3 regions of the Streptomyces sp. NPDC091209 genome follow, and region 1 is predicted to be linked to each of the others. Evidence: riboswitches for the same ligand, from Rfam matches in the RefSeq annotation. Region 1 holds a riboswitch; each other region holds the start of a gene.
The links. A riboswitch is a leader RNA that binds a small molecule or an ion and turns the genes downstream of it on or off. The one in region 1 is predicted to bind S-adenosylmethionine.
Positions count from the first base shown of each region.

Region 2: it holds a riboswitch for S-adenosylmethionine, as region 1 does, so the genes downstream of both, ACIQRL_RS02135 (aminotransferase class V-fold PLP-dependent enzyme) here and thrC (threonine synthase) in region 1, are expected to answer to the same signal.
Region 3: it holds a riboswitch for S-adenosylmethionine, as region 1 does, so the genes downstream of both, ACIQRL_RS24715 (putative leader peptide) here and thrC (threonine synthase) in region 1, are expected to answer to the same signal.

Region 1 is NZ_JBIVVR010000003.1:176,920-181,349, forward strand. Features, by position in the region: gene ACIQRL_RS10990 (trehalose-6-phosphate synthase) at 1-1,261, opposite strand, end outside; gene ACIQRL_RS10995 (glucosyl-3-phosphoglycerate synthase) at 1,339-2,283, opposite strand; SAM riboswitch class I at 2,489-2,645, shown strand; gene thrC (threonine synthase) at 2,661-3,959, shown strand; gene ACIQRL_RS11005 (MoaD/ThiS family protein) at 3,956-4,231, shown strand.
Region 2 is NZ_JBIVVR010000001.1:475,953-480,382, forward strand. Features, by position in the region: gene ACIQRL_RS02130 (Lrp/AsnC family transcriptional regulator) at 1-159, shown strand, start outside; gene ACIQRL_RS02135 (aminotransferase class V-fold PLP-dependent enzyme) at 199-1,572, opposite strand; SAM riboswitch class IV at 1,761-1,877, opposite strand; gene trpD (anthranilate phosphoribosyltransferase) at 1,963-3,027, opposite strand; gene ACIQRL_RS02145 (cytochrome bc complex cytochrome b subunit) at 3,196-4,430, opposite strand, start outside.
Region 3 is NZ_JBIVVR010000008.1:305,601-310,030, reverse strand. Features, by position in the region: gene ACIQRL_RS24730 (MFS transporter) at 1-1,195, opposite strand, end outside; gene ACIQRL_RS24725 (hypothetical protein) at 1,358-1,648, shown strand; gene ACIQRL_RS24720 (glutathione S-transferase family protein) at 1,819-2,616, opposite strand; gene ACIQRL_RS24715 (putative leader peptide) at 2,730-2,840, opposite strand; SAM riboswitch class IV at 2,834-2,980, opposite strand; gene ACIQRL_RS24710 (amino acid ABC transporter permease) at 3,442-4,430, shown strand, end outside.

The DNA.
Region 1 (4,430 bases):
ACGCCCCGGCCTCCCGCGAGAGCACCAGCACACAGCCCTCGTCGGAGACGACCGGGACCTCCTTGGCGACGAGGTTCATGCCGTCCCTGATGGGGTTGACGAGGGCGACGTCGGCCAGTCGGTACGCGGCGAGCGAGCGCGCGAAGTCGTCCTTCACGTGCAGCACCACCGGGGTCCAACCCGGCGTCCCGTACCGGGAGTTGATCTCGTCGGCGACCCGCTGCACCTCGGCCGTGTAGTCCCGGTACACGGCCAGGTCCTGCCGCGAGGGATAGGCGAACGCCACATGGACGACCCGCTCGCGCCACTCCGGGTGCTCGTCGAGGAGCTGCCGGTACGCCAGCATCCCCCGCACGATGTTCTTGGACAGTTCGGTCCGGTCGACGCGTACGACGGTCCTGCGGCCCTCGCCGATCTCCTCGCGCAGCGCGGCCATCCGCTCCTCGACGTCCGCCCGGTGCGAGCGCTCGCGCAGGAACTCGGCGTCCGCGCCGAGGCCGTGCACACCGACGCGGGTCCGGCGGGGCGGGCCGCCGTCCAGGTGCTCGACCGCGGGCGCGGCGTCCGAGGGCGGGGTCACGCGGTAGCGCTCGGGGTCGACCTCGCCCGCGCAGCGCATGAAGGCCGCCGCCCACCGCCAGGTCAGGAACGCCACCCGGTCGGCGCCGAGCATGCCGTCCAGCAGCTCCGCGCGGATGTCGTCGGGGAGCATCCGGAAGTAGTCCTCGGGTGCCCACGGGGTGTGGGAGAAGTGGCCGATGCGCAGGTCGGGGCGCAGCTCGCGGAGCATCCCCGGCACCAGGCACAGGTGGTAGTCCTGGACCAGCACGGAGGCGCCGTCGGCGGCCTCCTCGGCCAGCGCCTCGGCGAAGGCGCGGTTGTAGGTCCGGTACGACGCCCACTGGCGCCGGAACTCCGCGTCGAAGACCGGCTCCAGCGGGGTCTGGTACAGCATGTGGTGGACGAACCACAGCACGGAGTTGGCGATGCCGTTGTACGCGTCGGCGTGCACCTCGGCGTCGATGGCGAGCATCCGCACGCCGTCCTCGCCGACTCCGCGCCGTACGGCCTCCCGGTCGCCGTCGCCGAGGGCGGAACACACCCATAGGGCGCCCGCGTCCGGCCCGATCGCCGAGAGTCCCGAGACGAGACCACCGCCGCCGCGCCGGGCGTGCAGCGAGTCGTCCTCCCGTACCTCGTAGGTGATCGGGCCGCGGTTGGACGCGACCAGAATCCGGTGGGCACCGTGCGTTGAAGCCATGCCTCGAAACCTAGCCCCGTGTCGAAACGCTCAAACGTTCACTTCGGCCGTATGCGGCCGCGGTCGGTCGGTCCTGCCTACGCGGCCTTGCGCCGCTGGTACTCGGAGATTTCGGTCATCGGTGGCCTTTCCTCCGTGTCGACCGAGTACGTGCGCGGCTGGAAACCGTCCCGGCCGCGCTCGAACTGGGTGAGGGCGGGTCGGATCAGATGGCCGCGCGCCAGCCGGAGCTGGGCGGTGCGGTAGATCGCGGCGGCCATTCGGCCGAGCGCCTGGCCGTCCTGGTGGCGGTGCTTGCGCACCCCGACGTCGACCTGGGCGAGCGCGTCCAGGCCCACCAGGTGCAGGGCGTCGACGAGCATGCCCAGTTCCACGCCGTAGCCGACGGGGAACGGGAGCTGTTCGAGCAGTGAGCGGCGGGCCGCGTACTCGCCGCCGAGCGGCTGGACGAAGCCCGCGAGCTGCGGCCAGTGCATGTTCAGCAGAGGGCGGGCCATCAGCTCGGTGACCCGGCCGCCCTGGCCGGTGGCGCCGCCCAGCGGACGGTCGTACATGGCCTTGACCAGATCGACGCCGGGATCGGTGAGCAGCGGGCCCACGATGCCGGAGACGAAGTCGGACGAGAACTCCTTGAGGTCCGCGTCGATGAAACAGACGATGTCCCCGCTCGTCACGAGCAGCGACCTCCACAGCACCTCGCCCTTGCCGGGCACGGCCGGGATCCGCGGGAGGATGTCGTCGCGGTGCACGACGCGCGCGCCCGCGGCGGCGGCGACCGCGGAGGTGCGGTCCGTCGAGCCCGAGTCGACGACGACGATCTCGTCGACGAGGGGCACCTGCTGCATCAGGTCGTGGCGGATGATCGCGACGATCTCGCCGACCGTCTCCTCCTCGTTGAGCGCGGGCAGCACGACACTGACCGTCGACCCGGTGATGCGTTTGGCGGCCATGAGCCGGTGGAGGGGGCGGTCGGTCACGGACCAGGAGCGTGTGCTCAGCCAGCTTTCGACTTCTTTCAGCACGGTCTGCGGCTCCTCACTGTCTGATCACACGCTCTCATCGGCGTGCCCGCTGCGGCCAGCGGCAGATCGATTGCCGTCGTCTCGCGGTTCGGACGACTATCTCAACTGTCCTGGCCTTCGGTTACAGTCTTGAACAACGCGGATGACCATCGCATGTCCTGGATCATCGGCATGTATCGCGTTCAACAGTTCAACAATCAAATACCGCTCATCCAGAGGGGCAGAGGGATACGGCCCGATGAAGCCCCGGCAACCCTCCAGCCGGTCTCGTACCGATCGATGTCGATCGCGTCGCGAGGCTCCCGGCTCGGGAAGGTGCCAAATCCGTCTCACGGCGAAGTGCGTCGTGAGGAAGATGAGGAAAGGGCCTCGCCTCCATGGCTGCGCAGACAGATGCAAGTACCACGAACTCCGCCGAAGCGGTGGACCTCGGCCCGGCCGCGGCGCTTTCCTGCCGCGAGTGCGGACACCGCGTCCCGCTCGGCCCGGTCTTCGCCTGCGAGGAGTGTTTCGGCCCGCTGGAGATCGCCTACGACTTCTCGGCCTACGAAACCGAAGAGCTCCGCAAGCGCATCGAAGCGGGACCCGCGAACATCTGGCGCTACGCGCCCCTCCTGCCCGTCCCCGCGGACGTGGCCGACAAGCCGAACATCAACCCCGGCTGGACCAAGCTCGTCCAGGCCGACAACCTGGCCCGCGAGCTGGGTGTCGACACCGGAAAGCTGTTCGTCAAGGACGATTCCGGCAACCCGACGCACTCCTTCAAGGACCGCGTCGTCGCCCAGGCCATCGAAGCGGCCCGCGCCTTCGGCTTCACCACCCTCTCCTGCTCCTCCACCGGCAACCTCGCCGGCGCCGTGGGCGCCGCGGCGGCCCGCGCCGGCTTCCGCTCCTGCGTGTTCATCCCGCACGACCTGGAGCAGGGCAAGGTCGTCATGGCCGCGGTCTACGGCGGCGAGCTGGTCGGCATCCAGGGCAACTACGACGACGTGAACCGCTTCTGCTCCGAGCTGATCGGCGACCCGGCCGGCGAGGGCTGGGGCTTCGTCAACGTCAACCTGCGGCCGTACTACGCCGAGGGCTCCAAGACGCTGGCCTACGAGATCTGCGAGCAGCTCGGCTGGAAGCTCCCCGACCAGCTCGTCGTGCCGATCGCCTCCGGCTCCCAGCTCACGAAGGTCGACAAGGGCCTCCAGGAGCTCATCAAGCTCGGGCTCGTCGAGGACAAGCCCTACAAGATCTTCGGCGCCCAGGCCGAGGGCTGCTCCCCGGTGTCCGTCGCCTACAAGGCAGGACACGACGTCGTACGGCCGCAGAAGCCGGACACCATCGCCAAGTCGCTTGCCATCGGCAACCCCGCGGACGGGCCGTACGTGCTCGACATCGCGCGGCGCACCGGCGGTGCGGTGGAGGACGTGAACGACGAGCAGATCGTCGACGCGATCAAGCTGCTCGCGCGCACCGAGGGCATCTTCGCGGAGACGGCCGGCGGGGTGACCGTGGGCGTCACGCGCAAGCTGATCGAGAACGGTCTCCTGGACCCGACCCTGACCACTGTCGTGCTGAACACCGGCGACGGCCTCAAGACCCTGGACGCGGTGGCCTCGGACACCGGGCTGACCGCGACCATCCGCCCGAACCTCGACTCCTTCCGAGAGGCTGGCCTCGCATCATGAGCGTCAACGTCCGCATCCCCACCATCCTGCGCACCTACACCGGTGGCGCCGCCGAGGTGACGGCCGAGGGCACGACCCTCGCCGAGGTCATCGGTGACCTGGAGAAGAACCACACGGGCATCGCCGCGCGCGTCCTGGACGACCAGGGCAAGCTGCGCCGCTTCGTCAACGTGTACGTCAACGACGACGACGTGCGGTTCGAGCAGGGTCTGGAGACGGCGACCCCGGACGGTGTGGGCGTCTCGATCATTCCGGCCGTCGCCGGGGGCTGATCGTTACCCTCGGTAATGCCGAACACGCAGAGTTCATCGAATTGCCCCCTCCGTGAGAGAAACGGAGGGGGCAATTCTGTATGGTTGAGGGCGCTACAGTTGGGGAAGCGACTTCGCTTTCGATGTTGGTTCCATGCCGGACGCATATGAGTACCCGTTCGGCGGCCGACAAGAAGTAGCCAAACTGCCTCCCCTTTAT
Region 2 (4,430 bases), on a different contig from region 1:
GCGATGGTCCGGGTCAAGGCCCACGACGACCTCGCGGACGTCATTCCCGGCAAGATCAGCAAGATCCCGGGCGTCGAAGGGACGGACACGCACGTGGCGTTCCGTACGTACTCCCAGCACGACCTGGAGGCGGCGTTCGCGATCGGTCTCGACTCCTGACCGACGGAACACCGCCTCCGGGCGGAACCCCTTCCCGCGTCAGACCGCGGGGACGCAGCGGCCGCCCTCGGTGCGGTACTGCCAGCGCGCGCCGTCCCTGACGAGCTCGCGCACCGCGCGGACGAACCGCTCGACGTGCTCGTCGGGGGTACCGGCCCCGAAGCTGACGCGGATGGCGTTGAGGGACTTCTCGCCGGGGGCCGCCTCGGGGGCGCCGCACTCCCCCTGGGTCTCCGGGTCGCTGCCGAGCAGCGTGCGGACCAGCGGGTGGGCGCAGAAGAGGCCGTCGCGGACGCCGATGCCGTACTCGGCGGAGAGCGCGGCCGCGAAGTGCGAGCTGTTCCAGCCCTCGACGACGAAGGAGATGACGCCGACCCGCGGGGCGCCGTCACCGAAGAGCGACAGGACCCGGACTTCGGGGACCTCGGCGAGACCCGCGCGGACGGTCCGGATGAGGTGCTGCTCACGGGCGACGAGGTTGTCGAAGCCCGCGTCGGTGAGCGCCTTGCAGGCCGAGGCGATGGAGTAGGCGCCGATGACGTTCGGCGAGCCGGCCTCGTGCCGGGCCGCGCTGTCGTGCCACTCCACGTCCACGCCGCCGTCCGTGCGCCGGGTGACCTTGCGGCTGGCGCCGCCGCCCGCGAGGTACGGCTCGGCCGCGAGCAGCCAGTCGGAGCGGCCCGCGAGGACGCCGGAGCCGAAGGGCGCGTACAGCTTGTGCCCCGAGAAGGCGACCCAGTCGACGTCGAGGTCCTGGACCGACACCGGGTGGTGCGGGGCGAGCTGCGCGGCGTCGAGGACGATACGGGCGCCGTGGGCGTGCGCGGCGGCGGCCAGCTCGCGCACCGGCCACAGTTCCCCGGTGACGTTCGAGGCGCCGGTGACGCAGACCAGGGCCGGTCCGTACGGGTCACGGGCGGCGAGGGCGTGCTCCAGGGTGTCGACGGCCTCGCCGGGGGTGCGCGGGGCGTTCAGGTAGGTCACCCGGGCGTCGCGCCAGGGCAGCAGCGAGGCGTGGTGCTCGGTCTCGAAGACGAAGACCTGGCAGTCGGCCGGGAGCGCGGCGGCGAGCAGGTTGAGCGAGTCGGTGGTGGAGCGGGTGAAGACCACCTGGTCGCCGGCACGGCAGTCGAGGAACTCCTCGACGGTCCTGCGGGCGTTCTCGAAGAGGTCGGTGGAGAGCTGCGAGAGATAGCCGGCGCCCCGGTGGACGCTGCCGTAGTACGGCGCGTACGCGGCCACGTCGTCCCACACCCGCTGCAGGGCGGGCGCGCTGGCGGCGTAGTCGAGGGCCGCGTAGGTGACCTCGCCGCCGGTCACGAGCGGAACAGTGACATCCCGGCCCAGAACGGCCAGAGCCCCCGAAGTGTCAGGGCAAACGGACTGGTCGGCGGCAACGGTGGAGACAGACATGGCGAGCTCCTGTGAGAGGCAGGCGGGATCACCGCGCGAGCCGGCCGCCCGGAGGCAGGGCTCAGCGCAGGAAAGGGTGAAAAGGGTGTGCGGGGGCGGGGCTCTACGCCCTATCGCATTCGCTTGCTCACAGAAGGCTCCCTCGAACGACCAGGACCCCTGGTTGCGTCCGCCCGGAGGGCGGGAGGGGTCCGCGCTTGCCGTAGGCCTCGCTGCCTACGACCTGGTCTTCACCCGGGGCACCCCGCCACGGACGGAGGGTTGCCGGACAGCCGGCCGGGGCCTGATGGCTGTCACTCATGACCTGGTACAGCATCTTGCCAGAGGATCTTCCCCGCGCAAGGCGCAGTCCGGATTCTGGACTGCGCCCTGCCCGGTGGCGCGGGTCGGTCAGGCGTTGCTGGCGGCCACCCAGCGGTCCAGGGTGCGCCTGGCGGCGCCGGAGTCGATCGCCTCGGCCGCCTTCTCCATCCCGGCGCGGAGCTGGTCCGCGAGCGGCGCGCCGGTCGGCGACAGAGCCACCAGGGCCGCCGCCGAGTTCAGCAGGACCGCGTCCCGTACGGGCCCGCGCTCGCCGTCGAGCACGCGCCGGGCGACCTCAGCGTTGTACGAGGCGTCGGCGCCGCGCAGGGCCTCCACCGGGACGATGTCGAGCCCGACGTCCCGCGGGTCGAAGCGCTCCTCGGTGACCGAGCCGTCGCGGACCACCCAGACGTGGGAGCCCGCGGTGGTGGTCAGTTCGTCGAGGCCGTCGTCGCCGCGGAAGACCAGCGAGGAGTTGCCGCGCTCGGCGAACACGCCCGCCACGATCGGCGCCATACGGGGGTCGGCGACGCCGACCGCCTGGGCCTTCACCCGGGCCGGGTTCGTCAGCGGGCCGAGCACGTTGAAGGTCGTGCGGATGCCCAACTGGCCGCGTGCCGCCGCCACATGACGCAGCGCCGGGTGGAACTTCACCGCGAAACAGAAGGTGATGCCGGCTTCCTCGGCCACCTCGGCGACCCGCTTCACCGTCAGCTGGAGATTGACGCCGAGCTTCTCCAGGACGTCCGACGAGCCGGACGCCGAGGACGCGGCCCGGTTGCCGTGCTTGACGACCTTGGCGCCGGTGCCCGCCACGACGATCGAGGACATGGTGGAGATGTTGACGGTCTTCGCGCCGTCGCCGCCCGTTCCGACGATGTCGACGGTGTGTCCGGGCACCTCGATCACATTGGCGTGCTCGTACATCGCCCGGACGAGTCCGGTGATCTCCTGGACGGTCTCGCCCTTGGCCCGCAGGGCCACCACGAACCCGGCGATCTGCGCGTCGGTCGCCTCGCCGCGCATGATGCGGTCCATCGCCCAGGCCGTGTCGTCCGCGCTCTGGTCGCGGCCGTCGAGCAGGCCGTTCAGTACCGCCGGCCAGGAACGGCCCGCCGCGGTGTCGCCTCCAGCGGGGTTCACAGCGCTCATGGTCGCTCCTGGGTTCGTCGGTCACGCGGTCGTCGGTGACGCGGTCGTAGTGACGCGGGGTGGATCACCCCGCACCACGGGGTGAGTCCACCCTATCCAGCCCGGGAGACGGCAAAGAGCCCCGTCCATTGCATGGACGGGGCTCCTGCCGTGGCGAACAGCAGGGGATCAGTGGTGGCCGTGGCCGCTCGTGATCTCCTTGTACTCCTCGACGGTGGGCTTGGGGATCTGGTTGTCCTCCCCGTAGAAGCCCTGGCTCATCTTGGCGCGCAGCTTCTTCGCGCCCGAGACCTTGCGCTCGACACCGTTCTCGTCGACCGTCGGGCCGATCTCGGCCGGCTTGTACTGGTCGTGCGCGGTGAGCGTGTGCAGCGCGTCCTGGCTGAGCGGCTCGTGGACCTCGATGAACTCACCGTGCGGCAGGCGCTTGATGATGCCCGACTCACGGCCGTGCAGCACCTTGTCCCGGTCCCGGCGCTGGAGGCCGAGGCAGATCCGCTTGGTGGCGATGAAGGTGAGCACCGGCACGACGAAGAAGGCGATCCGCACGAACCAGGTGATCGAGTTGATCGCCAGGTGGAAGTGCGTGGCCCAGATGTCGTTGCCGCCGCCGACGAGCAGCACGAAGTACCAGCTGATCCAGGCGGCGCCGAACGCGGTCCGGGTCGGGACGTTGCGCGGGCGGTCCAGGATGTGGTGCTCGCGCTTGTCGCCGGTGACCCAGGACTCGATGAACGGGTAGACCGCGATCGCGACCAGGACCAGCGGGAAGATCACCAGCGGGATGAACACGCCCAGGACGAGCGTGTGGCCCCAGAGGTTGATCTCCCAGCCCGGCATGACACGGATCAGGCCTTCGGAGAAGCCCATGTACCAGTCGGGCTGGGCGCCCGTGGACACCATGTCCGGACGGTACGGACCCATCGACCAGATCGGGTTGATCGAGGCGATCGCCGCGATGGCCGCGATGACACCGAAGACCAGGAAGAAGAAGCCTCCGGCCTTGGCCATGTAGACCGGCAGCAGCGGCATGCCGACGACGTTGTTGTTCGTCTTGCCGGGACCCGCGAACTGGGTGTGCTTGTGGTAGAAGACCAGGATCAGGTGGCCCACCACGAGGCCGAGCATGATGCCCGGCAGCAGCAGCACGTGCACCGAGTAGAAGCGGGCCACGAAGTCGCCGCCCGGGAACTGACCGCCGAACAGGAAGAACGACAGGTACGTGCCCACGATCGGCACGGACAGGACCGCGCCTTCCATGAAGCGGACACCGGTGCCGGAGAGCAGGTCGTCCGGGAGCGAGTAACCGGTGAAGCCGGTGAACATGCCGAGGACGAACAGCAGGAATCCGAAGACCCAGTTGACCTCGCGGGGCTTGCGGAACGCACCCGTGAAGAACACGC
Region 3 (4,430 bases), on a different contig from region 1:
CCTGCCGGTCCTCGGGGAAACTCGACTGGACGATGTTCACCGACGGCGTCAGCATCACGCCCAGGCCCAGTCCGACCAGGAGGAGGCCGGGAGCGAAGGCCCAGGGGCTCGCGAAGCTGTTGACCATGGCGATCAGGACGATCACGCCCGCGATCGTGACGACGAAGCCGACGATGATCAGGGTGCGTTGGGGGCGGCGCTCGGCGAGACGTTCGGCGGCCAGGGAGGTGGCGAGCAGACCGAGGGTGGCGGCGGTGAAGATGACGCCGGTCGCGATGGCGTCGTAGCCGCGCACCACTTGGAGGTAGGCGGCCACGGTGAACGAGGATCCCATGAGCAGCAGCCATTGGATGTTCTGGGTGATGAGGCCGAGGTTGGACGTGCGGTCGCGGAACAGGCTGGTGGAGAGCAGCGGTTCCTTGCCCGCCGCCTCACGGGCCCGCACGGAGCGGAAGAACCACAGCAGCGTCAGCGCACCCAGGACGAGCAGGCCCGTCATCAGCCAGACGTTGTTGTCGGCGGCCAGGATGCCCATGACGACGAGGACGAGGCCGGTGGCCGAGAGGACGGCTCCGACGGTGTCGAATTCGCGTGTCGGATCCGGCGGGAGCGGGTCCTCGATGTGCCGGCTCAGCACGATGATCAGCGCGATGACCAGGGCCTGGAACACGAACGCCGCCCGCCAGCTGATCCACGAGGTGATGAGCCCGCCGATGAGGGGACCCGCCGCCGCGCCGATGCCGCCCAGCGCCATGACGACGCCGAAGGCCCGGGCGCGGGAGGTCATGTCCTGGAAGAGGAGCGTCGTGAGGATGTAGACGGGCGGGATGAGAAGAGCGGTTCCGACGCCTTCGAGGATCGAGTTGCCGAGGATGAGGACGCCCAGACCGGGGGCGGCGGCACTCAGCAGGGCGCCCACTCCGTACACCGAGAGCCCGGCCAGGAAGCAGCGTTTCCGGCCGTAGCGGTCCGTCAGCTTGCCGCCGGGAATCATCAGCGCGGCCATGACGAGCAGGAAGAGCGTGATCGCGATCTGCACGCCCTGAACGGTGGTGTCGAGGTCCTCGCTGATGTCGTTGATCATCACGTTCATGTTGGAGCCGGCGAAGCTGCAGATGAACTGGGCGAGGGCGAGTGGGGCGAGCACCCGGCGCTGTGCCACCGACGGCCGTCTCGACGGGCCTGATTCAGCCATCGTCATTCCTTCTGGCCGCCGGACGTGTGGGGTGCGTTCCGCGCTCCTACGCTCATAGAGTGCGCCGAACGTCCACGGACCGCACGTGGACGGGGGCGGACCGGCGGAACGTCCCGGCACGTGCCCGCCGTTCTCCGCGGCGGGCATGCAGGGGATCAGGGGATGGGACAGAGTGTGGTCATGGGGCGCCTGTGGATGACGTGGTCGATCGAAGGCGTCGGATCGGCCGGCCAGAACGTCGCCGACGTGGAAGCGGCCTGCCGTGCTCTGGTCGGTTCCGTCGAGCGGTCCCGGCGCGCCTTCGACGTGCCGGAGCCGTGGGAGGAGCTCCGCGCGTCGGCGCTGATCATCCAGGACCGGATCCTGGGCTCCGGGCGCGAGGTCCTTGACCAGGGCCGGCAGTGGACCTCGACCCTGGAGGGCGTGAGCATCGTCCTGGTTCCGCGCGAGTGAACGGTCCGGACGCCGGGCCCGGCGTCCGGTTCTCCGCTCGGCCCGCCACGAGAGAACCCCACCCCACCGTCCGGAGGACGGCCGTCGACATGTCGGCTGACCGTTTCGACGACCGCACACCCGGTCGGGCTGATGGGCCGAGTGGGACCTCCCCTCGATTCCGCCGGGGGTCAGGCGTCGGCCGCCACGGGCGCCGTGTCGATCCCGCCCCGGAAGGCGGGGTGGTCGCCCAGACGGCGTACGTAGTCCCGGAGCCGGGGATGCGGGCGAAGGATGTCGGCTGGGCCCGGCTGGGTGAGCGCCACCCACACGTCCACGTCCGCCGCCGTCAGGTCGTCGCCCAACACGTATGGCCGCGTGGCGAGTTGGCAGTCCAGCAGCTCCAGGGCCGCCGACAGGTCCGAGGGCTGGGCGGACGGGGTGACGTCGCGGTCCAGCAGGTCGCGCAGGGCCTCGATGTCAGCGGTGAGGGCCGGCGGGCACAGCGTGGAAGGGCGGCCCGTGGTGTGGCCGGAGAGCAGCCCGGCGAGATCGCGGAGGATGTCGGGCGTGTGGTTGCTGACGATGCGTCCGCTCCAGCGGTCGCACAGCGCGGGTGCCGTCAGCGGTCCGTCGTAGTGGTGCTCGGTGGCTTCGTAGGCGCGGCGCAGTGAGGCGAAGGCGTCGGGTGTCCCGGCGGGGTGTGCCAGGATCGTGGTGGCGACCGAGTCCGTCAGGCCGAGCAGGTCGAGGGTGATCGCGATGCGCAGTGAGAGGGGACAACTCCCCGACAGATACAACTCGTAGCGGTGCGGCGCCGGGTAGAAGCCGCCGGCCAGGCCCACGCCGATACGGCTGTGGACGCTGTGCGGGAGCTCGGACGGTGTCGCCGCCGCCTTCAGGCCGGGGCGAAGGCCCGAGGGGAACGAAACCTGGTCACAGGGACGCGAGTTGGCTGAACCGGAAGGGCGCGAAGCTGTCTCGGGCATGACTCTCCCTTGGGGAACGAGGAAGCCACCGCCGCCTTGTGGGCACCAGCGGCCGAAATGCGGATTGACTGCGCTTGTTCGCACCGGTCCGGATCGAACGGACCGGTCACGGATCAGTAAGCGCTGGAGACACGCAACAGATCGATGTGCAGGCGCCTCGTCAAACCGTTCCTGGGCAATTCCCCACCGGTCCCCGCTCCAGGGCTCGCGAGACGCGAGACCACGCTTGTCCCACCGCACCGGCGGGACCCGGTCGTCACCCGGGGCACCCCGTCGCGGTGGAAGGGTTGCCTGTCAGCGGGCCGGGGCCGATGACCACAGGAGCGGGGGCGAACCCGCGCCGTGGGCGCTGACAATCGTGACCGTCCACGCCAGTCTCGGTGCGACCTGTTGCGCCGTCAAGAAGGCGGACCACGCGGTCTCACCTGGTGGTCACCCGCATTGACATTCTTTTCGGGGCGGGCCTAACGTGCGGCGGACAACGGGATGCCTCAGGGCCGGAGAAGAGAAATGGTGACGGCGATGCACGCAGCTGACGGGACGGCCGCATGGCGGCGCCCCGGCCGCGATGTGCTCTGCGCCGACCGCTCCGTGGACCTGCTGCGTGTCAACAGCGCGCTGTGTACGGGCACATGTCGCTCCCACTGCCAGGGCTGACGGCTCTTCTTCCGAATCTCTGACGACCACCGCTGTCGCGGTGTGTCTCTTCTCCGTCCAGCCTCCGTTCCACGTGCACCCATGCGTCTTTCGCGCCGAGCCGTTCCGGCTCCGCGCCGTGCTGCCGCTCGCCGTGGTCCGGGGTGTCCGAATCCGCTGGAGCTCTCCATGAGTGAATCTCCGGGCATAGCTGTGTCCCCTGGATCAGCGCCGCCCGCCGAGGCGATCCCCCGTCCCCACGTCCCCACCGCGCCCAAGCCCCTCGCGGCCCAGCGGGTCCTTCCGCTGCGGCGTCCCGGCCGCTGGATCATCACGGCCGTCGTGCTCGTGCTGGTCGCCCAGATCACCCACGGCCTGGTCACCAACCCCTTCTACCAGTGGGACCGCTTCCAGTACTGGTTCCTGCGGCCGACCATCCTCGACGGACTGCTCATCACCCTCGAAGTCGCGGCCTACAGCGCGGTGTTGGGCCTGCTGGGCGGCATCCTGCTCGCGCTGGCCAGGCTCTCCCCGAGTCCGGTGCTCCGCGCGGTGAGCTGGGTCTACACCTGGCTGTTCCGGTCGGTACCCCTCATCGTGGTCCTGCTGTTCCTGTACAACTTCAGTGCCCTGTACCGGACGTTGAGCGTAGGCGTTCCGTTCGGGCCGGCCTTCTTCACCTTCGACGAGTCCCATCTGGCCACCGACATGGCCGTCGCCGTCGTCGGACTCAGCCTGAACGAAGCGGCGTACGCCTCCGAAGTGGTGCGCGGTGGCCTCCTCTCCGTCGACCAGGGGCAGCACGAAGCGGCCTCCGCGCTCGGCCTGCCGAAGCGGTACCAGTTCGCCAAGATCGTCTTCCCGCAGGCGCTGCGGTCCATCACCCCCAACTACGTGAACCAGCTGATCGGCCTGATCAAGGGCACCTCACTGGTCTTCTACGTGTCCCTGCTGGACCTGTTCGGCTCCGTGCAGAGCATGGGCAGCACGTACCCCGGCGACATCGTGCCGCTGCTCCTCGTGGCCACCGCCTGGTATCTGATCCTCACCAGCGTCGTGTCCGTCATCCAGTTCTACGTCGAGCGGTACTACTCGCGGGGCGCGCTGCGCACCCTGCCGCCGACCCCGTTGCAGAAGGTACGGAACGGTCTGCGCGACGTGCGTGCCCGGGTCCGGAG